4 regions of the Streptomyces sp. NPDC019937 genome follow, and region 1 is predicted to be linked to each of the others. Evidence: riboswitches for the same ligand, from Rfam matches in the RefSeq annotation. Region 1 holds a riboswitch; each other region holds the start of a gene.

The links. A riboswitch is a leader RNA that binds a small molecule or an ion and turns the genes downstream of it on or off. The one in region 1 is predicted to bind cyclic di-AMP.
Region 2: another riboswitch for cyclic di-AMP. It lies ahead of ABZ562_RS08810 (NlpC/P60 family protein); the one in region 1 lies ahead of ABZ562_RS30835 (M23 family metallopeptidase).
Region 3: another riboswitch for cyclic di-AMP. It lies ahead of ABZ562_RS26130 (M23 family metallopeptidase); the one in region 1 lies ahead of ABZ562_RS30835 (M23 family metallopeptidase).
Region 4: another riboswitch for cyclic di-AMP. It lies ahead of ABZ562_RS25485 (transglycosylase family protein); the one in region 1 lies ahead of ABZ562_RS30835 (M23 family metallopeptidase).

What each region holds. Positions count from the first base shown of each region.
Region 1 covers NZ_JBEYAL010000036.1:79,930-85,379, forward strand. The annotation lists gene ABZ562_RS30825 (pitrilysin family protein) at 1-453, shown strand, start outside; gene ABZ562_RS30830 (pitrilysin family protein) at 450-1,859, shown strand; cyclic di-AMP (ydaO/yuaA leader) riboswitch at 2,085-2,247, shown strand; gene ABZ562_RS30835 (M23 family metallopeptidase) at 2,261-3,055, shown strand; gene ABZ562_RS30840 (GntR family transcriptional regulator) at 3,292-4,047, shown strand; gene ABZ562_RS30845 (HPr family phosphocarrier protein) at 4,162-4,443, opposite strand; gene ABZ562_RS30850 (GNAT family N-acetyltransferase) at 4,643-5,450, shown strand, end outside.
Region 2 covers NZ_JBEYAL010000007.1:87,509-92,958, forward strand. The annotation lists gene ABZ562_RS08780 (MerR family transcriptional regulator) at 1-187, shown strand, start outside; gene ABZ562_RS08785 (CGNR zinc finger domain-containing protein) at 174-302, opposite strand; gene ABZ562_RS08790 (hypothetical protein) at 303-479, shown strand; gene ABZ562_RS08795 (C40 family peptidase) at 476-1,531, opposite strand; gene ABZ562_RS08800 (hypothetical protein) at 1,767-2,120, shown strand; gene ABZ562_RS08805 (L,D-transpeptidase) at 2,281-3,006, shown strand; gene ABZ562_RS08810 (NlpC/P60 family protein) at 3,081-4,262, opposite strand; cyclic di-AMP (ydaO/yuaA leader) riboswitch at 4,270-4,463, opposite strand; gene pcrA (DNA helicase PcrA) at 4,715-5,450, shown strand, end outside.
Region 3 covers NZ_JBEYAL010000027.1:98,148-103,597, reverse strand. The annotation lists gene ABZ562_RS26140 (hypothetical protein) at 1-115, shown strand, start outside; gene ABZ562_RS26135 (aldo/keto reductase) at 204-1,148, opposite strand; gene ABZ562_RS26130 (M23 family metallopeptidase) at 1,303-2,466, opposite strand; cyclic di-AMP (ydaO/yuaA leader) riboswitch at 2,478-2,609, opposite strand; gene ABZ562_RS26125 (PP2C family protein-serine/threonine phosphatase) at 2,884-4,197, opposite strand; gene ABZ562_RS26120 (hypothetical protein) at 4,372-4,728, opposite strand; gene ABZ562_RS26115 (DUF6227 family protein) at 4,866-5,450, opposite strand, start outside.
Region 4 covers NZ_JBEYAL010000026.1:102,223-107,672, forward strand. The annotation lists gene ABZ562_RS25465 (Ppx/GppA phosphatase family protein) at 1-95, opposite strand, end outside; gene ABZ562_RS25470 (DUF501 domain-containing protein) at 92-634, opposite strand; gene ABZ562_RS25475 (septum formation initiator family protein) at 702-1,175, opposite strand; gene eno (phosphopyruvate hydratase) at 1,285-2,571, opposite strand; gene ABZ562_RS25485 (transglycosylase family protein) at 2,686-3,357, opposite strand; cyclic di-AMP (ydaO/yuaA leader) riboswitch at 3,364-3,530, opposite strand; gene ABZ562_RS25490 (transglycosylase family protein) at 3,785-4,729, opposite strand; gene ABZ562_RS25495 (cytochrome P450) at 4,842-5,450, opposite strand, start outside.

The sequences.
Region 1 (5,450 bases):
GCCGTCGCCGCCGGGTTCGGCATGCTGCGGCTGTCCGGCGCGCCGTCGCTGGGCTGGCTGGATGTGAAGACCTCCGGCGGGGTCGAGGTGCCCGGCATCGAGGCCGCCGTCGACGAGGAGCTGGCCCGCTTCGCCGAGGAGGGCCCGACGCCGCAGGAGATGGAGCGCGCCCAGGCGCAGATCGAGCGCGAGTGGCTGGACCGGCTGGCCACCGTCGGCGGCCGCGCCGACGAGCTGTGCCGGTTCGCCGTGCTGTTCGGCGACCCGCAGCTGGCCCTGACCGCCGTGCACCGGGTGCTGGACATCACCGCCGAGGAGGTGCGGGCCGTGGCCGCGGCGCGGCTGCGCCCCGACAACCGCGCCGTGCTGGTCTACGAGCCCGTCCAGGGCGCCGAGGACGCAGACGCCGCCGAAGCCGCCGACACCGACGCAGAAGGGGAGGCGGCCCAGTGAGCGACGCCGTCACCGCCACCATGACCTTCCACCCGCAGCCGCAGGGCGGCGCCCCCAGGCCGTGGGCGTTCCCGGCGCCGGAGCGCGCCGAGCTGTCCAACGGGCTCACCGTGCTGCGCTGCCACCGCCCCGGCCAGCAGGTCGTCGCGGTGGAGATCAATCTGGACGCCCCGCTGGACACCGAGCCGGCCGGTCTGGAGGGCGTCGCCACGATCATGGCGCGCGCCCTGTCCGAGGGCACCGACAAGCACACCGCCGAGGAGTTCGCCGCCGAGCTGGAGCGCTGCGGCGCCACCCTGGACGCCCACGCGGACCACCCCGGCGTCCGGGTCTCCCTGGAGGTGCCGGTCTCCCGGCTGCCCAAGGCGCTCGGGCTGCTCGCCGACGCCCTGCGCGCCCCCGCCTTCCCCGACGGCGAGGTCGAGCGGCTGGTGCGCAACCGGCTGGACGAGATCCCGCACGAGCTGGCCAACCCGGCCCGCCGCGCCTCCATGGCCCTGGCCAAGGAGCTGTTCCCGGCCGAGTCGCGGATGTCCCGGCCGCGCCAGGGCACCGAGGAGACCATCGAGGGCATCGACGCCGCGGCGGTGCGGGCCTTCTACGAGGCGCACGTCCGCCCGTCCACCGCGACCGCGGTCATCGTCGGCGACCTGGCCGGGGTCGACCTCGACCGGGCGCTCACCGACACCCTGGGCGCCTGGACCGGCGGCCCCGCCCCGCAGCGGTCGGTCCCGCCGGTCATCGCCGACGACACCGGCCGTGTGGTGATCGTCGACCGGCCCGGCGCGGTCCAGACCCAGCTGCTCATCGGGCGCGTCGGCGCCGACCGGCACGACCGCGTCTGGCCCGCGCAGGTGCTGGGCACCTACTGCCTGGGCGGCACCCTCACCTCCCGTCTGGACCGGGTGCTGCGCGAGGAGAAGGGCTACACCTACGGAGTGCGCGCCTTCGGCCAGGTGCTGCGCTCGACGCCGCCCTCGCCGGCCGGCGGCGGCTCGGCGGGTGCCTCGCTGCTGGCGATCAGCGGTTCGGTGGCCACCGAGGTCACCGGCCCGGCGCTGGAGGACCTGTGGAAGGTGCTGCGGACGCTGAAGGAGGAGGGGCTGACGGACGCCGAGCGCGATGTCGCCGTGCAGAACCTCGTCGGCGTCGCGCCGCTCAAGTACGAGACGGCGGCCGCCGTCGCGGGCACGCTCGCCGACCAGGTCGAGCAGCACCTGCCGGACGACTTCCAGGCGCAGCTGTACGCCCGGCTCGCCGAGGCGGGGACCGTGGAGGCGACCGCGGCGGTCGTGAGCGCCTTCCCGGCCGACCGGCTGGTGACGGTGCTCGTCGGCGACGCCTCGAAGATCGAGGAGCCGGTCAAGGCGCTCGGCATCGGAGAGGTGCGCGTCATCACCGGCTGAACCCCGGCCCGGCCGGCCCGATATGTCCCCGGGTCCGGCGCAACGCACCATCGGCACAAGGACCCTGGCGTCGCACAAGGCGCCGGGGTCCTCCCATATGCCCGATTCGTGGGGTGTTTGGTTTGTGGCGAGAACAACAAAAACCCGTAACCGTTTGGTGATCGAAACGCGGCCCGTTTAGCGTCAGTGCGGCTGTTCGCCGGATACCCGCCGCACCCGCGGCACGGACAGCCATCGCCGAGTCCCATGGTGCGAGTGCCAGGGGAGCCGGGGACCCAAACGTCCCTGGGGTGAATCGGACGCCTTCCCCGGCCGGGGGAGGGGCCCGTAGGAGACCTTCCTGCTCCGAACCCGTCAGCTAACCCGGTAGGCGAGAGGGAAGGAAAGGAGTGCGCCACCACATGGCGTTCACCCGTGCCGCCGGGAAGCACCGACGTCCCCGCCAAGCCGCCGTCCGCACCGGCGCCAACATCGCGGGCATCACCACGGTCGCCTCGGGCGTCGTCGCCGGCATCGCCGGCCCCGCCCTCGCCGCGACCGGCGAGACGCCGTCTCCCCAGGACACCGGTCTCCGTCAGGCGATGGTGATGGGCGACGGTCTCTCCGACCAGATCGACGCGCAGGCCCAGTCCCAGCGGGACGCCGCCGAGACCGCCGCCGCCAAGGCGAAGGCCGAGGCCGTGGCCCGCCAGGAGGCCGCGCGGAAGGCCGAGGCCGCCGCGAAGAAGGCCAAGGCGGAGCGCCAGGCCAAGGAGCGCGCCGCGCGTGAGGAAGAGCGCAAGCGCCTCAACACGTTCGTGTCGCCCATCAGTGGCTCCTACGTCTCCACCGGCTACGAGGCGTCCAGCGGCCTGTGGTCCTCCGGCAGCCACACCGGGATCGACTTCCACGCCTCCACCGGCACCTCGGTGCACTCGGTGGGCTCCGGTGAGATCGTCGAGGCGGGTTGGGGCGGCTCGTACGGCAACAACGTCGTCATCAAGATGAACGACGGCACCTACACCCAGTACGGCCACCTCTCGTCGATCGGCGTCTCGGTCGGCCAGAAGGTCACCCCCGGCCAGCAGATCGGCCTGTCCGGCGCCACCGGCAACGTCACCGGCCCGCACCTGCACTTCGAGGCCCGCACCACCGCGGAGTACGGCTCGGACATGGACCCGCTGTCGTACCTGCGCTCGCACGGCGTCAATCTCTGACGCACCGCCGCTCTGTCGAAAGGCCCCGTCCGCCCCGGGCGGGGCCTTCGGCATGCCGTCGCCGCCGTGACCGGCACCGTGACCGCCGCCGTGACCGTCGCGGTGACCAAAAAATAACCCCGAATTGACTTTGCCCATCGGAAATCCCGGCGGCTTCGAATAGAGTCGCTGAATGCGCGTCAATGGGATGCGTTTCGCGGCGGTTGAGGCGGAGGTTCGACAATGCGGGACCGGAAGTGAACGGGGATACGGCCGCCGTCCAGGGCGGTCGCCGGATTTCGGCACACGCGGTGTGCGCGGCGATCCGTGACGACATCATCTCCGGTACCTATCCGCCCGGCGCCCGGCTGGCCGAGGAACTGCTCGCCCGGCGCTACGGGGTCTCCCGGGTGCCCGTCCGCGAGGCGCTGCGCACCCTGGAGTCCGAGGGCTTCGTCACCACCCGGCGGCATGCGGGCGCGTGCGTCGCGCAGCCGTCCGAGAAGGAGGCGGCCGACCTCCTGGACATCCGGGCCCTGCTGGAGCCGCTGGGCGCCGCCAGGGCCGCCCAGCGCCGCACCGAGGCGCACGTGAAGGTGCTGCGCGGTCTGGTGCGGCTCGGTCAGGAGCGGGCGCGGCACGGCCGGCTGGGCGAGCTGCGCGCGCTGGGCGACTGGTTCCACGAGACGCTCGCCCAGGCGTCCGGCAGTCCGAGCATGACGGGCCTGCTGGTGCAGCTGCGGCGCAAGACGGCGTGGGTGTACGCGGTGGATCCGGCCCGTGTGCAGGCCGGGCCGGGGGCGGCCGGGGCCGTGGACCTCTCGGTGCGCGCCGTGGAGTCCTGGGCCGAGCACGGGGCGATCGTGGACGCGGTCGCGCGCGGCGACGCCGACCGGGCGCGGGCGCTGGCCGCCGCGCACACCGAGCGCTCGCTGTCCGAATACCGAGTGCGAAAGGAATCCCCGGTGAGAACTTCGAAACATTCCGTAAACACGGTGGGCGGCCGGAATTAACAGCCGCCCGGTATAAGACTGAGCGGAATTCCCGGCGCAGAAAAACAACGGGGCCGCGGTGATCCGAAATGGTTCACCGCGGCCCCGCCGCGCCGAAATGTGATTCGGGCGGAATCAGACGGTCTCCGGAAGCTCCTCGAGACCCTCGGCCACCAGCTTCGCCAGACGGTCGAGCGCGGCCTCCGCGTCCTCGGCCTCGGAGGCGAGCACGACCTCGTCGCCACCTTGAGCGCCCAGGCCGAGCACGGCGAGCATGGAAGCGGCGTTGACCGGGGCGCCGCCCGCCTTGGCGATCGTGATGGGGACGCCGGCGGCGGTCGCCGCACGGACGAAGATCGACGCCGGGCGGGCGTGCAGGCCCTCGGCCCAGCCGATGTTGACGCGGCGCTCAGCCATGGTGATGCCCTTCAGATCTGCGGGTGCTGTTGTCTAGACCAGATCATACGGTGTCCGGTCTCGCCCGGGTCGGGCCCGAGTGGGTCCGGTCATGTCCGAACAGGTCCGATACGGACTTTCCCTCGACACCCCCCGTTCACGCAAGGGTGTCCGTCATGCGGACCTCTCCGTCCCGCACCCGAGCCCGTACCCTGTCCCCATGCCGAGCCCGTCGGACCATCACGCGTATCCCACCCACTGGGAGGCCGACGTGGTGCTCAGGGACGGCGGCACCGCGCAGATCCGCCCCATCACCCCCGATGACGCGCAGCGCCTGGTCAGCTTCTACGAACACGTCTCGGACGAGTCGAAGTACTACCGCTTCTTCGCGCCCTACCCCCGGCTCTCCGACCGCGACGTCCACCGCTTCACCCACCACGACTACGTCGACCGGGTCGGCCTCGCTGCGACCGTCGGGGGCGAGTTCATCGCCACCGTCCGCTACGACCGCATCGACGAGGACGGCCTGCCCGCCCACCTCTCCGCGGCGTCCCCGGCGGGCGCCCCCGCCGACGAGGCCGAGGTCGCCTTCCTGGTCCAGGACGCCCACCAGGGCCGCGGCGTGGCCTCCGCGCTCCTCGAACACATCGGCGCCGTCGCCCGTGAGCGCGGCATCCGGCGCTTCGCCGCCGAGGTGCTGCCCGCCAACACCAAGATGATCAAGGTGTTCACGGATGCGGGCTACACCCAGAAGCGCAGCTTCGACGACGGCGTCGTCCGCCTCGAATTCGACCTCGAACCCACCGAGGCCTCCCTGGCCGTCATGCGCGCCCGTGAACAGCGTGCCGAGGCCCGCTCCGTGCAGCGGCTGCTCACCCCCGGCTCCGTCGCCGTCATCGGAACCGGCCGGGCCCCCGGCGGCGTCGGCCGCACCGTACTGCGCAACCTCCTCGACGGCGGCTTCACCGGCCGGGTCCACGCCGTCAACCACGCCTTCCCCGAGGACTGGACGCGCCTGGAGCCCGACG
Region 2 (5,450 bases), on a different contig from region 1:
GCGGGCGGCGACGATCGTCCACCGGGGTTCGATGGAGACGGTCCTGCCGACCATCCAGACCCTGGGCCGCTGGATCGAGGCCAACGGCTACCGGTCGGCCGGATACCCCCGGGAGATCTACCTGGAGTGCCCGGAGAACCGCGACGAGTGGGTGACGGAACTCCAGGAGCCGATCACGGCCGGCTGAGCGCGGCTTCCTCTCGTGCCGCTCGGTGGCTCTTGAGGTTGGCCTTCTTCACCTCGTTTCCGCAGGTCGCCATGGAACACCACCACCGCCGTCGCCGGCCACGGCTGGTGTCCACATGCCGGTCCTCGGCGTAGCCGGAGCCCGCGGCCAGGGCGAGCGCCTCGCCGCCCTGCTCGACCCGGTGACCGAACGGCTCGACAGCGTCGTCCTCCCCGACTGCGGCCACTACGTGCCCGAGGAGAGTCCCGAGGCCCTGCCCGACCACCTGCTGCCGTTCCTTCGAGACCGCTAGACCGGGCGGGCCGCGCCCGCGAACGGCATCTGGTCGATCGGGGCCACCCGGACCGGGGCGCCGGGGCGCGGGGCGTGGATCATCAGGCCGTTGCCGATGTAGAGGCCGACATGGCTGACGCCGGAGTAGAAGAAGACCAGGTCACCGGGGGCGAGTTCGCCGCGCGAGATGCGGCGGCCCGCGTTGATCTGGGTGTAGGTGGTACGCGGCAGGGACACCCCGGCGGCGCGCCAGGCGGCCTGGGTCAGCCCCGAGCAGTCGTAGCCGTACGGCCCGGTCGCGCCCCAGACGTACGGCTTGCCGAGCGCCCCGTACGCGAAGGAGATGGCGCGCGCCGCCCGGCCGCCCGTCCCGGCGGGGGCGTGATCCCGGGGGGTTGACGCGGTGGGAGCGTGGGCGTCCTGGGCGGCGCGGAGGCGGTCGCGCTGGGCGCGGGTCAGCTTGGCCAGCAGCGCGTCGGCCGCGGCCAGCTTCTCCTGGACCGCGTGCTTGTGGCGGGACGCGTCCGTCTGCGCGGCGCGCAGCGCGTGGAGGCGGTCGGCCGCCTCGCCCCGGACGCGGCGCAGCGACCGCTCCTGGCGGGTGATGCTCGCGATCGTCACCGCCTGGCGGTCGCCCGCGCGGTCGGCGAGCGAGGCGCGCTGGAGGTACTGGGCGGTGGAGGAGGCGAGGGCCAGCTGAAGGGTGGGGGCGACGGTGCCGGAGCGGTACTGGGCGGCGGCGAAGGCGCCGAGGGCGTTGCGCGCCGTGTTGAGGCGGGCGGTGCGGCGGGCGGCCTCGTCGCGTAACCGGTGGAGCGACCGCTGCGCCCGGTCGGCGGCGGCCCGGGCGCCGTCGTACTTCTCGGTCGCCTCCTCCGCCTCCCGCTGATACGCGTCGACCTTCGCCTTCACCTGGGCGGACGTCAGGCGGGGCTCGGCGTGGCCGATGCCCGGGAGGGCCGTCGCGGAGGCGACTCCCGCGAGGGCGAGGGTCGCGGCGGTGCGGATGGTGGTGCCGGTGAGCGACGAGCGGTGCCGCTGCTTCGGCTTCGTAGGGGGCTGCGGCGCCACTGCGGCGATTCACCTTCCGTTGCGGGGACAGGACGTCTTGTGAGGGGAAGCTAGGCCGGGCGGCGGCGCGGCGCGCTGGGATGACCGGAGCTGGACGGATTCGTCCTACCGGTGGCGTCCGCTGATCACGGGGGCGGCGTGGGGAGGGCGGGATCGGGGCGGCTGTGACCGATGTGCCGATCGGGGCCCACCCGGGTGACTGGCGGTGATATGCGCGGGGCTAGTCTCCGGTGCCATGGACGTACTCATCAATGTGTTCGTCGGCCTGCACATCGTCGGCATCGCCGCCCTGCTGGGGGGCTTCCTCTCCCAGCTCACGGCGATGCGCGGGGGCGGCGCGCGGATGACGCCGGGCATGCTGCACGGCGCCCTGACCATGCTGGTCACGGGCGCCGCACTGGTCGGGCTGAACCAGGCCGACGATCAGACCGTCAACTCGGTCAAGATCGGCGTCAAGCTGGCGCTGCTGGTCGTGATCCTGGGCCTGGTGTATGTGAAGCGGGACGAGGAGAAGGTGGAGCCCGCGCTGTTCGGGACGGTCGGCGCGCTGACGACGGTGAACATCTTCATCGCCGTCCTCTGGACCTGACCCCTGGACCTGACCCCGGCACCCGCCCTCCCTCCCGCGTCGCTGCTGGGCCAACCGGGGGCGGGAAGGGGCGGAATGGGGGAAATCGCACCCGTAAGCGCAACCCGACGCGCTCTTCGACTGTCTTACCCGTCAAGGGCAAGCCCGGAGGGAGCGCGCAATGGGGGTAAAGGCAGGGTTCGGGGCGTGGCGGGCATGGCGCCGCCGTACGGCGGTCGCCTTGGGCATGGCGGGCATGGTGGTGCCGCTGTCCGTCGCACTCGGTACGGCACCGGCGCAGGCGGCGACGTCGTGTACGGCGAGCACCGGTCCGTATCAGAAGCAGGTCGAGCGATTCCTCGGCCGTCCCGTCGACGGCCGGCAGTCCTCGGGGGACTGCCGCGCGACGCGGAGTTTCCAGATCAACCACGGCATCAGCCCGACCATCGGCTACGCGGGCCCCGTCACCTGGGGCGTCATGAAGCTGATCAACGCGCAGCAGGCGGCGGGGCGCAACCCCAACGCGGCGCGCAAGTGCCCCACCAACAAGGGCCGCATCGCCTGCGTCGACCTCACCCGGCAGCTCAGCTGGGTGCAGGACGGTTCGCGGCTGGTGTTCGGGCCGGTGCCGGTGCGTACCGGGCGGGACAAGTACGAGACCCGCACCGGGCTGAAGAAGGTCTACTGGCGGGACATAGACCACTGGTCGACGCTGTACCACGTGGCCATGCCGTACAGCCAGTTCTTCGACGGCGGCCAGGCCTTCCACTCCATCGCCGGAAGCGTATGGTCGCCGCCCGGCTCCCACGGCTGCGTCAACATGCGGTCCGGCGACGCGAAGAAGTACTGGAGCCTGCTGCGGAACGGCGACGACGTGTACGTGTACGGGCGTAAGCCGGGCACGTGATCGCGTGATCACGTGACGCGGAAGCGCCGCGGCTGCCCGATCGCGCATCGGGCAGCCGCGGCGTCTCCTGCCTGTCATGCGGGCCGGACGCTCCCGTAGATCGGCATCTCGGTGATCGGCGCCTTCTTGACCACATCTCCGGGCTTCGGGGCGTGGATCATCATGCCGTTGCCGATGTAGAGGCCGACGTGGCTGATGTCGTCGTAGAAGAAGACGAGATCACCGGGCTTGAGGTCGGAGGTCGAGACGCGCGTACCGGCCTTCACCTGGTCCCACGTGGTGCGCGGCAGCGAGACACCGGCGGTCCTCCAGGCGGCTTGGGTGAGCCCTGAGCAGTCATAGGAGTTGGGGCCGGTCGCGCCCCAGACGTACGGCTTGCCGAGCTGGGACTCCGCGAAGTCGATGGCCTTGGCCGCCTTGGTGCTGTTCGTGGAGGTGGAGGAGCCGCTGCCGGAGCCACTGCCGGAAGAGGAGCTTCCGCTCGACTGCTGCTCCTGCTGCTGCTCCTGCTTCTGCTGGGCCGCGGCCTGCCGCTGCTTCTCGGCCAGCTCGGCCGCCTTGCGCCGGGCCTCCTCGGCCTTCTTCTTCTCGATCGCCGCCAGCCGCGCCTTCTCCTTGGCGGTCAGGCTCGCCAGCAGCCGGCGGGCCTGGGACAGCTTGTCCTGGACGGACTTCTTCTTGGTCTTCAGCTCTTTCTGGGTCTCGGTCAGCGACGCCAGGCTCTTGGCGGCTTCCCCGCGCTCCTTGGCGGCCTTCGCCGCCTGCGTCTGGAAGTCGTCGACGGCTCTCTTCTGCGAACCGGCCATCCGGCTCATCAGATGGGACTGGTCGAAGAGGTCCTGCGGGTCGTTGGAGAACAGCAGGCTCGCGGCGCTCGAGGTCATGCCGCCGTCGCGGTACTGGGCCGCGGCGTAGGTGCCGAGCGTGCGGCGGGCCTCGTTGAGCTTCTCGGTGTTCTCGGCGACATCGGCCAGCAGCCGGTTGACCTTGGTGCGCTGCCGCTCGGAGCGCTCCTTGGCGGCGTTGTAGTGCTGGGTGGCGGATTCCGCCTGGTGGTAGAGCGTGTCCACCTTCTCCTTGACCGCCTCGATCGACTGCGTGGTGCCGGGCTTCGGGTCGCCCGGGGCGGCGTTCGCGGTCTGGGAGAGGAGGGTGACGGAGGCGAGGGCGGCGGTGGTGAATCCGACGGCGGTACGGCGCCCGGTGGAGGCGGCGGCGGTGGGTATTCGGGTCCGCGGCTTGCGGTGCGACGCCAAGGGAGGCGACTCCTTCCGTGGACCGCCTACCGGGTTAGCTGTCGGGTTCGGGCGGTTCGGAAGGTTGCCCTACGGCCGTGCGCGGGCGGCCGGCGCGTCGTGACGCCGTACCGCTGCTCGGGCCGATTCACCCCGGTGTTGCGTTGTGGGTCCCCGGCTCCGGGCGCCTTGCGACGTGGCCGGACTCGGCGGAGGCCGCCCGGGCCGGCGCGGTTCGCCGACGGGTGTACGGGCCGCCTGGGGGAGGACGGTAGCCAACTCGTGGTGCTCCTGTGAAGGCTGGTGGTCGTTTTGCCCGAAACCGTTTCGTGACATCCCTACGCAGTCCATGCGTAGGCTGTCAGTGTGGCGCCTAGGGGGTGCCGTCCGGACCAGGCCGGATCGGCGAGCGTGCGTGCCAGGGCCCGCGAGCCCGGCATGGTCCGGATGGCACCCCCTAAACTCGGTGAGCGATGAGCAGCCTCTTTGACGACAGCTTCCTGGCGGATCTCGGGCCTCCGGGCGAGGAGCCCCCGCCGCCCGAGGATTCCGCGCACCCGGATCCCGCCGGCGGTTCAGGCGGCGAGGACGTGCCGCACCACCTCTTCAGCGGTGCCTTCGACGCGCCGGTGCCGAGCGGGGGGACCAGAGAGGCGTACTACCGGGACGGCGCGGCCCGCCCGGCCGTCGACCCGGCGGCGCTGCTGGAGGGGCTGAACGAGCAGCAGCGGGCCGCCGTGGAGCACACGGGCTCGCCGCTGCTGATCGTCGCGGGGGCCGGGTCCGGCAAGACCCGGGTGCTCACCCACCGCATCGCGTACCTGCTCGGCACCCGCCACGTGCACCCCGGGCAGATCCTCGCCATCACCTTCACCAACAAGGCGGCGGGGGAGATGAAGGAGCGGGTCGAGGAGCTGGTCGGCCCGCGGGCGAACGCGATGTGGGTGATGACGTTCCACAGCGCGTGCGTGCGCATCCTGCGCCGCGAGTCGAAGAAGCTGGGCTTCACCTCATCGTTCTCGATCTACGACGCCGCCGACTCGAAGCGGCTGATGGCGCTGGTGTGCCGGGATCTCGACCTGGACCCGAAGAAGTTCCCGCCGAAGTCGTTCAGCGCCAAGATCTCCAACTTGAAGAACGAGCTGATCGACGAGGAGACCTTCGCGGGGCAGGCGGCGGACGGCTTCGAGAAGACGCTCGCCGAGGCGT
Region 3 (5,450 bases), on a different contig from region 1:
CACCCTCACCAACGGGGACGTCACCACCGGGAACGTCGAGGAGAACTCCCCGGTCGCCAACAACACCATCGTCATCAGCGTCAGCTGCTTCAACACCACCACCGATGACGACTGAGGCGGTTTAAGGGCCTGAAAAGCTGGGAGTCTCCGGGCGACATGTCGCCCGGAGACTCCCAGCGCGCGGCGCGTCGCCGGGGGCGGCGTCAGGCCGAGGCGGACGTCAGGAGGTCCAGCTCGGGCTTGGTGAGCCGGAGGTCGGCGGAGGCCAGCAGGGCCGGGAGCTGGGCGGGGACGCGGGCGCTGGCGACGGGGGCCACGACGGTCGGCTGGGCGGCGAGCCAGGCCAGGGCGACGGTGGCGTGGTCGGCGTCGTGGTTGGCGGCCACGTCGTCGAGGGCGGCGAGGACCTTCTGGCCGCGCTCGGTCTCCAGGTGCTGGGCGGCGCCCGTGGAGCGGGCGCTGTCGACCGTGGCGCCGGGGCGGTACTTGCCGGTGAGGAAGCCGGACGCGAGGGCGTAGTACGGGAGCGTCGCCAGGCCGTGGCGGGCGGCCACGTCGGCCAGGTCGCCTTCGAAGGTGTCGCGCGAGACCAGGTTGTAGTGGGGCTGGAGGGCGACGTAGCGGGCCAGGTTCTCCTGGGCGGAGAAGGCCAGGGAGGCGTCGAGGCGCTCGGCGGTGATGTTGGAGGCGGCGATCTCGCGGACCTTGCCCGCCTTCACCAGCTCGTCCAGGGTGGAGATGATCTCCTCCACCGGCACCGACGTGTCGTCGTAGTGGGTGTAGTAGAGGTCGATGTAGTCGGTGCCCAGGCGCTGGAGGGATTCGTCCACGCCGGCCTTGATGGCGGAGGAGGAGAGCCCGCGGGGCTCCGGAACGCCGGCGCCGACCTTGGTGGCGAGGACGATGTCGTCGCGGTTGCCGCGGGAGGCGAACCACTTGCCGAGGATCGTCTCGGACTCGCCGCCCTGGTTGCCGGGGGCCCAGGCGGAGTAGACGTCGGCGGTGTCGACGAAGTTGCCGCCCGCCGCCACGTAGGCGTCGAGCACCTCGAAGGACTCGGCCTCGTCGGCCGTCCAGCCGAAGACATTGCCGCCCAGGGAGAGCGGGAAGACGGACAGATTGCCGATGGTCTTGCGGGTCTCAGTCATGCGGTTCTTCAACGCCCGTGGTGGAGGGGATTATTCCGCCGCTGTCCACGATGCCCGCGGATGACAGAAACCGGCGGCCCTGGCGTCAAGGGGGGAGAGAGCGCCAGAGCCGCCGGAGCGAGGGGCCGCCGGAGGCGACGGCCGGATCAGGGGGTCACGGGTTCAGCCCGTGGTCGCGCAGCCAGGGCATCGGGTCGATCGGCGAGCCGCCGCCCGGCCGCACCTCCAGGTGGAGGTGGGGTCCGGTCACGTTACCCGTGGCGCCGACGCGGCCGATGGTCTCACCCGAGGACACCTTGCCCGAGGTGACGACCATGGACGACAGGTGGCAGTACCAGATCTCGGTGCCGTCATCGAGCTTGAGCACGATGCGGTAGCCGTACGAACCGGCCCAGCCCGCCTGGGTGATGGTGCCGCCGCCCACCGCCTTGACCGGGGTGCCGGTCGGGGCGGCGAAGTCCTGGCCGGTGTGGTCGGCAGACCACAGGTCGCCGGCCTGGCCGAAGCCCGCGGTCAGGGTGTACGAGGCGACGGGGAGGGTGAGCCCGAGGGACGTGGACGTCTTGGCGGGGCGGTCGGCGGCGGCCTTGGCCGCGGCCTCCTTCTCGGCCTCCGCCTTCTCCTTCGCCTCGGCGGCCTTCTTCTTGGCGGCGGCCTCGGCCTTCTTCTGCTCGGCCAGGTCGCGGGCCTTGGCGGCGGCCTTGGCCGCGTCGTCGGCGGCGGCCTTGGCGGCGGCCCGCGCGGCGGCCTCGCGCCGGTCGTCGTCCGCGGCGGTCTGCTGGCTCTCGGCCTGCCGCAGGATGCGGGTGCGCAGCGCCTCGCCCGAGTCGGTGGCGCTGGTGGTGAGGGTGGCCGCGGCGGGCTGGGAGGAGCCCTGGTCGTCCGCCATCAGGGAGCCGATGCCGGGCAGGTCCTCGGCGGCGGGCAGTTGGGCCTTGACCTCGTCGGCGACGTGGGCGAGGTCCGGCATGGAGATCGGTACGGCGGGCCGGTCCTTGGCGCTCGCCATGCCGCCCGCGCCGACCGCCGCGATGACGCCGACGCCGAGGACGGCGCCGCTGCGGGCCATGGTCCCGCCGCGCTGCTTGACGACGCGGTGCTTGCCGCGCAGCGGGGCGATGGATTCCTCCGTCGGGTTCCACTCGTCCCAGACGGCTTCTTTGGCGCCGGAGGGATCATCCCCTTCGGCGCCGAGGCCGATCGCGGGCCGGGCGCCGGCTCCGGCGTCGAAGCCGACTCCGTACGCGGTCGCGGTGCCGATGCCGGTACCGGACGATCGGTACGGGGCTTCGTCCAGTACGGACCTGTTGGACGCCACCGGGGCGCACTCCTTTCCTTCCCTCTCGCCTACCGGGTTAGCTGACGGGTTCGGAGCAGGAAGGTCTCCTACGGGTCAGGTCGACCCGATTCACCCCAAGGTGGTGGTTCCCCGGTTCCCTGGTGCTGCGGCTGCTACCGCCGTGGTGCGTGGTGCTGCTGGTGGTGCTGTCACTGCACGTACGGGATTCGGCGACGGCGCACGGTGCCGCCTCTGCGACGGCTGTGTCGACCGCGCTGCGTTATCGAACGTTAATAGAGAGCGCGACATGATTCCAAGCTCTTCTGAAGAATCCGCGCAGCTTTGGGATGAACTTAGTAAGCATCGGGGGACAAGTGGGGGCGTATCACCCCGGTTGAAAAGGGATGGTAAAAACCTCCGGAGAGCTGATCGTGCGTCAATCGTTATGCGTACGCGTTACCGTCGACTACGGTCCGTGTCCGTAGCGGGCGCCGTCGTTCCGTTCGGTCCGGGCGGGACCGTTCCGTTCGGTCCGGGCGGGCGCCGGAGCGCGAGGAGGGCCATGTCGTCCGAGGTCTCCCCGCCCGTGTGCCGCGCGACGTCCTCCACCAGCGCGTCGAGCAGCCCGCCCGGCCCGGGGAAGCGGCGGCCGCGCAGCCGCTCCTCGGGGACGTAGAACGCGCCGTGCCGGTCGCGGGCCTCGGTCACCCCGTCCGTGAACAGCAGCAGCGTCGCGTCCTCGGGGAACCGCAGCTCCGTCACCCGGTCCGGCCACGCGCCCAGTTCACCCATCCCCAGCGGCAGCGCGGCCGTCTCCGGCTCCAGGGGTCGCACCTCGCCGTCGCCGGGCAGCAGCAGCGGCGGGGGGTGGCCGCGATTGATGAGGCGGAGGGTGGAGTCGCCGCGCGGGATCTCGCCGAGGACCGCGGTGGTGAACCCCTCGAACGACTCCAGCTCGGCCCGCTGCCGGGCGCCCTCGCGCCGCAGTGCCCGCTCCAGCCGTCCCGCCAGCCCCTCCAGCGTCGTCTCCTGCTCGGCCGCCTCCCGGAAGGCGCCGATGAGGACCGCGACGACCTCCACGGCCTGCAGCCCCTTGCCGCGCACGTCCCCGACGATCAGCCGTACACCGTGCGGGGTGTCCTGCACCGCGTACAGGTCGCCGCCGATCGCCGCGTACCGCTCGGCCGCCACATAGCGCGCCGCGACGTCCAGCCCGGCGATGCGGGCGGGCGGTACGGGCAGCACGGCCCGCTGCGCCGCCTCCGCGATGCCGCGCGCCGAGGCCAGCCGACGGTCGCCGCGGCGGACGACGCGGTTGATCACGAGCGCGAGCAGGGCGACGGTGGCCACCGTGGCGATCTCGGTCGCGGCCTGGGCCGGGTCCTTCACGCCGTGCAGCTCCGCCAGCAGACATACGGCGATGAGGGCGAGGGCCGTGGTGGCGACGGTCTGCCGCAGCGGGAAGAGGGAGGCGGCGACGAGCGGGGCCGCGGCGAAGAAGGGGGAGGCGGTGTACGGGGCCGGGGCGGCGAGGTCGAAGGCGACGCCGCCGAGCAGGAGGATGGCGGGGGTCCAGCGGATCGGCCTGCGCCCCGCCGAGGCCTCGACGGCCTCCTCGGCGGTGACGAGCCCGGCGGCCGCGCCCCGGGACTCGGCGGCGGGCGTACGGGCGGCCGTACGGAGGGGCGTACGGGCGGGCCTACGGGCGCCCGTACGAGCCCTGCTCCCTCGCACCCGCGCCACCGGCTTCTCCCGCCGTCCCTGGACCATGACCCCGCCACCAGGCTCCCGGGCGCCGGGGCGCGGTGCGAGCCGATGGCGGCCATGCGGGTGGGCCGGAAGCGCCGTGCGGGACCGTGGGCGCCCGGACGCCGAGCGGCCCCGGATGGCAGGCATCCGGGGCCGCAGGGGTGAGCCGTGGCATCCGCCAGGGCTTGGTGAGCGTCAGCCGCCGTTGCCGAGGGCGATATTGGTGCACTTGCTGCCACCGGTGATGTCACCCGAGCCGGCGAGACCGCCGACATTGGTGATGAGGCCGGTGGAGGTGTCGCACTTGTTGGACTGCACGGCTGCGGTGCCGTTGGTGTAGTTGACGCAGTCGCTGGCGAACGAGATGTCACCCGTGGTGGCGCCCACGGCGGTGTTGACGACGGGGCCGATGGCCGTGTCGCACGAGTTGGTCTGGATCGTCCCGAAGGGGTCGAAGCCACCGTAACCGTGGGCGGACGCTCCACCCGCGCTCCCCAGGACCAGGGCGCCTGCCGCCACGGTCAGGACAGCAACCTTCTTTCCGATGTTCACGAGATTTCCTCCAGAAGAGCCGAATCCGCGGAAAACCACACGTTGCGATTCAACGAAAGGACATCCGCGACATCGGGGAGGCGCGCACGTACTTCACCCGATGGGCCCACTGTCGGATCATTCCGGAGTAAGAGTATTCAGAGATCGACGCCGAGGGCACGGGCGTGGCGGTCGGCCGCCAGCTCCGCCGACACCTCGTCGAGGTACACCTCGCACACCAGTCGCCCGTCCCGGGTGAGGTTGTGCTCCAGCTCCCACAGCACGATCTCGTCCCCGCCGGCGAGCAGGAAGGCGTGCTCGTAGAAACGGCACCAGGTGGCGTCGGGGCCGCCGGAGCGGCGGCGCGGCTTGGGGGCCAACGCGATGTCATGGGCGAACGCGGTCGCCAGCAGCCGCTCGGTCTCCTCCCCCGGCCGGTCCGGGTTCTCCGCGCGGCGCAGCACGCGGCGGGCGTGGTCGGCCGAGTCGTCGGCGACATACGCGCGCTGGGCGCCCGGGGGCTCGGCGGCCTGGAGCATCTGGTCCGGCAGCCACAGCGGTAACCCGTCCAGCTCCTCCCAGCGGGCACCGCCGATGCACCGGTGGACGCGGCGCTCGGCGAGCTCCAGGGCGTCCTCGCCCGCGTACAGCTCGAACAGCGGGCGGTCGTCCGGGCCGGTGTTGTGCTCCAGCTCCCACAGCAGCAGGCTGCTGCCGTCGGGCAGCAGGAAGACATGCCGGTA
Region 4 (5,450 bases), on a different contig from region 1:
TCCAGCTCGGTCAGCTCGCCCGTGGCCGGGTCGGCGTCGGCGACCAGCAGCCGGATCGAATTGGTGCCGCAGTCCACGGCCGCGACGCGGGTCATGCGCTCTCCCCCTCGGTCGGCCCGGCACAGGGCGCGACGCACGGGCCCTTGCGCCACCACTCGGGCAGCAGCGCGATCGCCTCGTCACCGAGCGGGTTGACCCCGGGCCCGGCCGCGAGGGAGTGGCCGACCAGGACGTGCAGGCACTTCACCCGGTCCGGCATGCCGCCCGCGCTCGGGAAGCCCTTCAGCTCCTCGATGGCGTCGCGGCGGGCGATGTAGTCCTCGTGGGCGGCGCGGTAGGCGGCGGCCAGCTCGGGGTCGCTGCCGAGCCGGGCCGTCATCTCCTTCATCACGCCCTCCGCCTCCAGCGTGCCGATCGCGGACGCGGCGCGCGGGCAGGTCAGGTAGTAGAGGGTGGGGAACGGGGTCCCGTCCTCGAGGCGCGGCGCGGTCTCGACGACATCGGGGCTGCCGCAGGGGCAGCGGTGCGCGACGGCGCGCAGCCCCCGCGGTACGCGGTTCAGCTGCTCCTTGACGGCGGCGATGTCCGCGGCGGTGGGCGCGGTGGGCTCCGTCTGCGGAGGGGGCGTGTCCATGAGGGGAAAAGTTCTCTTCGCTCGGTGTCGGACCGGGTGCGACCGTGACGGGCGCCGGCGCGGCGCGTCAGCGGTCCGCGGCGGCCGCCTTCGGCTCGTCCGCCGTGTCCACGGTGTCCCAGAGGTTGGTGTACCAGGGGCGGTCGGCCGCGCCCTGGTCGGTGGAGTGCTCGGCGTTGGCGCCGGGGTCCACCATGCTGAAGCCGGTCTCGCCCGGCATCAGATAGTGCAGGTGCTCGCGGGCCCGCCGCTCGATGTACGCGGGATCGCGCAGCCGGGCCTTCTGCTCGCGCAGCTTGGCCACCTCGGCGCGTTCGCGCTGGGCCTGGCGCCGCTGGTCGGCGATCTCCGAGCGCTGGGAGATGTACTGCCGCATGGGATAGGCCAGGGCGACCACGAGGGAGCAGACCACCAGCGCGAGGAGGGCGGCCCGGCCGGTGAGCCGGCTGCGGCGCTTGATCCGGGCGCGGTAGACCCGGGCGGCGGCGTGTTCGCCGAGCGCCTTGAGCCTGGTCGCGGTGGAGAACCGATCCGCCGGCACGTCGCCTCCCCGGTGATGACTTCGCTTGAGCAGGGCCCGCTTGAGTAGGGGCTGTCCCCGGCCACGGTACGGGACCGCGGCCGGGGACAGGCGTCAGACGTGTCCGCTGTCAGCCCTTGAAGCGCGGGAAGGCGGAGCGGCCCGCGTACACCGCGGCGTCGTCCAGGATCTCCTCGATGCGCAGCAGCTGGTTGTACTTGGCCACCCGCTCGGAGCGGGCCGGGGCGCCGGTCTTGATCTGGCCGCAGTTGGTGGCGACGGCCAGGTCGGCGATGGTGACGTCCTCGGTCTCACCGGAGCGGTGCGACATCATGCACTTGAAGCCGCTGCGCTGGGCCAGCTCGACGGCGTCGAGGGTCTCGGTGAGCGAGCCGATCTGGTTGACCTTGACCAGCAGGGCGTTCGCGGTGTCGTTCTCGATGCCGCGGGCCAGCCGCTCGGGGTTGGTGACGAAGAGGTCGTCGCCGACCAGCTGGACCTTGTCACCCAGCTGCTCGGTGATCGTCTTCCAGCCGTCCCAGTCCTCCTCGTTCAGCGGGTCCTCGATGGAGACCAGCGGGTACGCCTCGACCAGCTCGGCGTAGTACGCGGTCATCTCGGACGCGGTGCGGTCCTTGCCCTCGAACTGGTAGACGCCGTCCTTGTGGAACTCGGAGGCGGCGACGTCGAGCGCGAGCGCGATGTCCTGGCCCGGCTGGTAGCCGGCCTTCTTGATGGCCTCGACGATCAGGTCCAGGGCGTCCCGGTTGGAGTCGAGGTTCGGCGCGAAGCCGCCCTCGTCGCCGAGGCCGGTGGACAGGCCCCGCTCCTTCAGCACGCCCTTCAGGGTGTGGTAGACCTCGGCACCCCAGCGCAGGGCCTCGGAGAAGGACTCGGCGCCGACCGGCGCGATCATGAACTCCTGGATGTCCACATTGGAGTCGGCGTGCGAGCCGCCGTTCAGGATGTTCATCATCGGGACCGGCAGCAGATGCGCGTTCGGACCGCCGAGGTAACGGAAGAGGGGCAGGTCGGACGCCTCGGAGGCGGCGTGCGCCACGGCGAGGGAGACGCCGAGGATGGCGTTGGCGCCGAGCGAGGACTTGTCCGGGGTGGCATCCAGGTCGAACATCGCCTGGTCGATCAGGCGCTGCTCGGTGGCGTCGTAACCGACCAGCTCGGGGCCGATCTGCTCGATGACGGCGAGGACGGCCTTCTCCACGCCCTTGCCGCCGTAGCGGTTCTTGTCGCCGTCACGGAGCTCGAGGGCCTCGAAGGCGCCCGTGGAGGCGCCGGACGGGACGGCGGCACGGCCGGTGCTGCCGTCGTCGAGGCCGACCTCGACCTCGACCGTGGGGTTGCCTCGCGAGTCGAGGATCTCGCGAGCTACGACGACGTCGATGGACGGCACGAGGATCTCCTTCGTATGGGTCTTCGGTAGCAGCATGAGCCTAACCGCACCGAAGCCCCGGCGGGGTGCACCGTGGGGGCGGCGCACCCCGCCGGGGCTCGTTGACTACGGTGGTGCGGCTCAGCTGAGGTGGAGCTGCTGGCCGGGGAAGATCAGGTCGGCCTGCTGGACGACGTTCTTGTTCAGCTCGAAGAGCTTCTTCCAGCCGCCCTTGACGTCCTCCGTCTTGGCGATCTTGCCGAGGGTGTCACCGGACTTGACCTTGTACTCGCCGTCGCCCTTCTTGACCGGGCCACGGGCCTCGGAGCGCGCGGCGTGCTCGGGCGCGCTGCGCGGCGCGGCCTTCGGCTTGGCGGACGGGGCCGGCTGCGTGGAGTCGGACTGGCTCTGCTGCGGCGCGGACGGCGCGGGGGCGGGGGCGCCGCCGCTGGTCAGGCCCTTGCCACAGACCGGCCAGGCGCCCTTGCCCTGGCTGGCGAGGACCTTCTCGGCCACCTGGATCTGCTGGGACTTGCCCGCCTTGTCGGCGGTCGGTGCGAACGCGGTACCGCCGTAGGCGGCCCAGGTGGAGGAGGAGAACTGCAGGCCGCCGTAGTACCCGTTGCCGGTGTTGATCGACCAGTTGCCGCCGGACTCGCACTGCGCGACCTGGTCCCACTGGGAGCTGGTGGCGGCAGAGGCGGACGTCGCACCGATGAGCGGAGTGGCCACGGCGGCTCCGGCGAGGCCGACGAGCGCGGTGATGCGGGTGGCCTTGGAAGGACGACGGTGCTTGCCCTGAGCGTTGGACATGTTCGTTCGTTTCCTCACCGACGCCTACGAGGTGAGCTGTCGGGTTCGGGCGTGAGTTGCCCGGCCCGGTGCGGGGTTCGCACCGGGCTTCACCCCTAGCCGTTCGGCCGGTTTCGCCGGCCTCGCGGCACTTACCTTGGGTCCCCCGCTCCTGCCTTCGGCGCTGGCGCGTCGGTACCGGACGACCGCCGGCAGGACTCGGCGTGACGGTCGACGGTGCTCGCGGTGGCGAGCGGAAAGACGTTAAACACACGTGCGGGAAACGTTCAAACACCCTTATCGCAGCGAAGAGGGCTGTTATCGATCTCACTCGGGCCACATCGGCGCAGGTGGGGCCGGGTGCGGAGAGACCGGACACCAGGGACGGCCCGGAAAATGTGACGAGAGGTATGTCTCACCGGCGCCAGATCGGGCAAATCACCCCGAACTACTGGCCCCTGACAGTCAGGTCAAGTCGCTGACCAGGGAGGATGAGATCCGGGTCGGTTCCGATGAGGTTCTCGTTGCCTTCGTAGATCTGCCGCCAGTCGCCGCCCAATTCCTGCTTTTCGGCGATTGCTGAAAGGTTGTCACCCGGACGCACCGTGTAGCCGCCATCCGTGGGGTTTTCGGCACGATGCGCTCCGCCACGCGAGGCACGGTCGCCCGGTCGCGCGTCCCTCTCCGGCTCGCCCCGGTGCTTGCCGGAGGGCGTGGAGGCGCCGGACGCATCCGAGGCGTCCGCGGAGGGGGGCGTCGGGGTCGTGGCGGGTCCTTCGGAGGCGTCCTCGCCCTCGTCCTCGTCGGAGGAGGGAGACGAAGAAGAGGACGGGGACGGCGAGGGGTCCGGCGCGTCAGTAGAAGGGGACGGGGAGGGCGCGTCGTCGTCCAGCCCGTCGGGGGCCTTGGAGAGGTGGGGCCGCTCCGGCTCTCCGGCGTCCCGGCCCGAGTCGCCACGCTGCGGGGGCTGCTGGGAGGGGCGCGCCGTGCTGCCCGGGTTCACATCCGGGGCGTCGCCGTCGTCGGTCAGCTCGGCGTTGAGCGCGCAGCTGGGCCAGGCGTCCGGGCCGCGGTCGCCGAGTATCGCCTCGGCGACGGCTATCTGCTGGGAGCGGCTGGCGAGGTCGGGGCGCGGGGCGTAGTCGGTGCCGCCGTACTTCTTCCACATGTCGAGGGTCAGCTGGAGACCGCCGTAGAAGCCGTTGCCCTCGTTGGCGCTCCACATCCCGGCGCTCTCGCACTCGGCGACCCGGTCCCAGGTGGAGGCCGGGGCGGCCTGGGCGCCGGTCGCTCCGAGGAGCGGGATGGCGATGCTCGCGCCGGTCACCCCCGCCGCGACGACGATGGCCGGAGCCTGGCGGGGGCGGCGGTGACGTCCGTTCCCGGAAAGCATGCGAATCGCCTCTCGTGTGGGGGTCGTTTGCCGGTTGAACATAGCGACGTCACACGATCATCACAAGCCGGTGTATCCCAGGTCACGCCGCGGTCACGCGCCTGACCGGCAGTCACTTCCCCCAGGTCACCGGGAGGGTGCGCAGCCCGCGCATGATGAGTCCGCCGCGCCAGCGCAGGTCCTCCGGATCCGCCGCCAGTTGGAGGTCGGGGATCCGGCGCAGCAGGGTGGCGAGCGCGGTCTGTGCCTCCAGGCGGGCCAGCGGGGCGCCCAGGCAGTAGTGGATGCCGTGGCCGTAGCCGAGGTGCTGGTTGTCGGTGCGGGCCAGATCGAGGACGTCGGGGTCGGCGAAGCGCTCGGGGTCGCGGTCGGCGGCGGCGAGCACCACCAGCACCGGCTCGCCCTCGGCGATGTGCTGCCCGCCGATGGTGACCGGCTCGGTGGCGAACCGCCAGGTGGCCATCTCCACCGGGCCGTCGTAGCGGAGCAGTTCCTCGACGCCGGTGGCGAGCAGCCCCTCGTCCCCTTCTTCCGCTTCTTCCAGGTGTCGTTGCAGCCGGGCCCGCTGCCCGGGGTTGCGCAGCAGCGCGTAGAGGCCGTTGCCGATCAGATTGACGGTGGTCTCGAAGCCCGCGAAGAGAAGGATGAAGGCCATCGCCGCGGCCTCGTTCTCGGTGAGGTGGTCGCCGTGGTCGCTGGCCCGGATCAGATCGGAGATCAG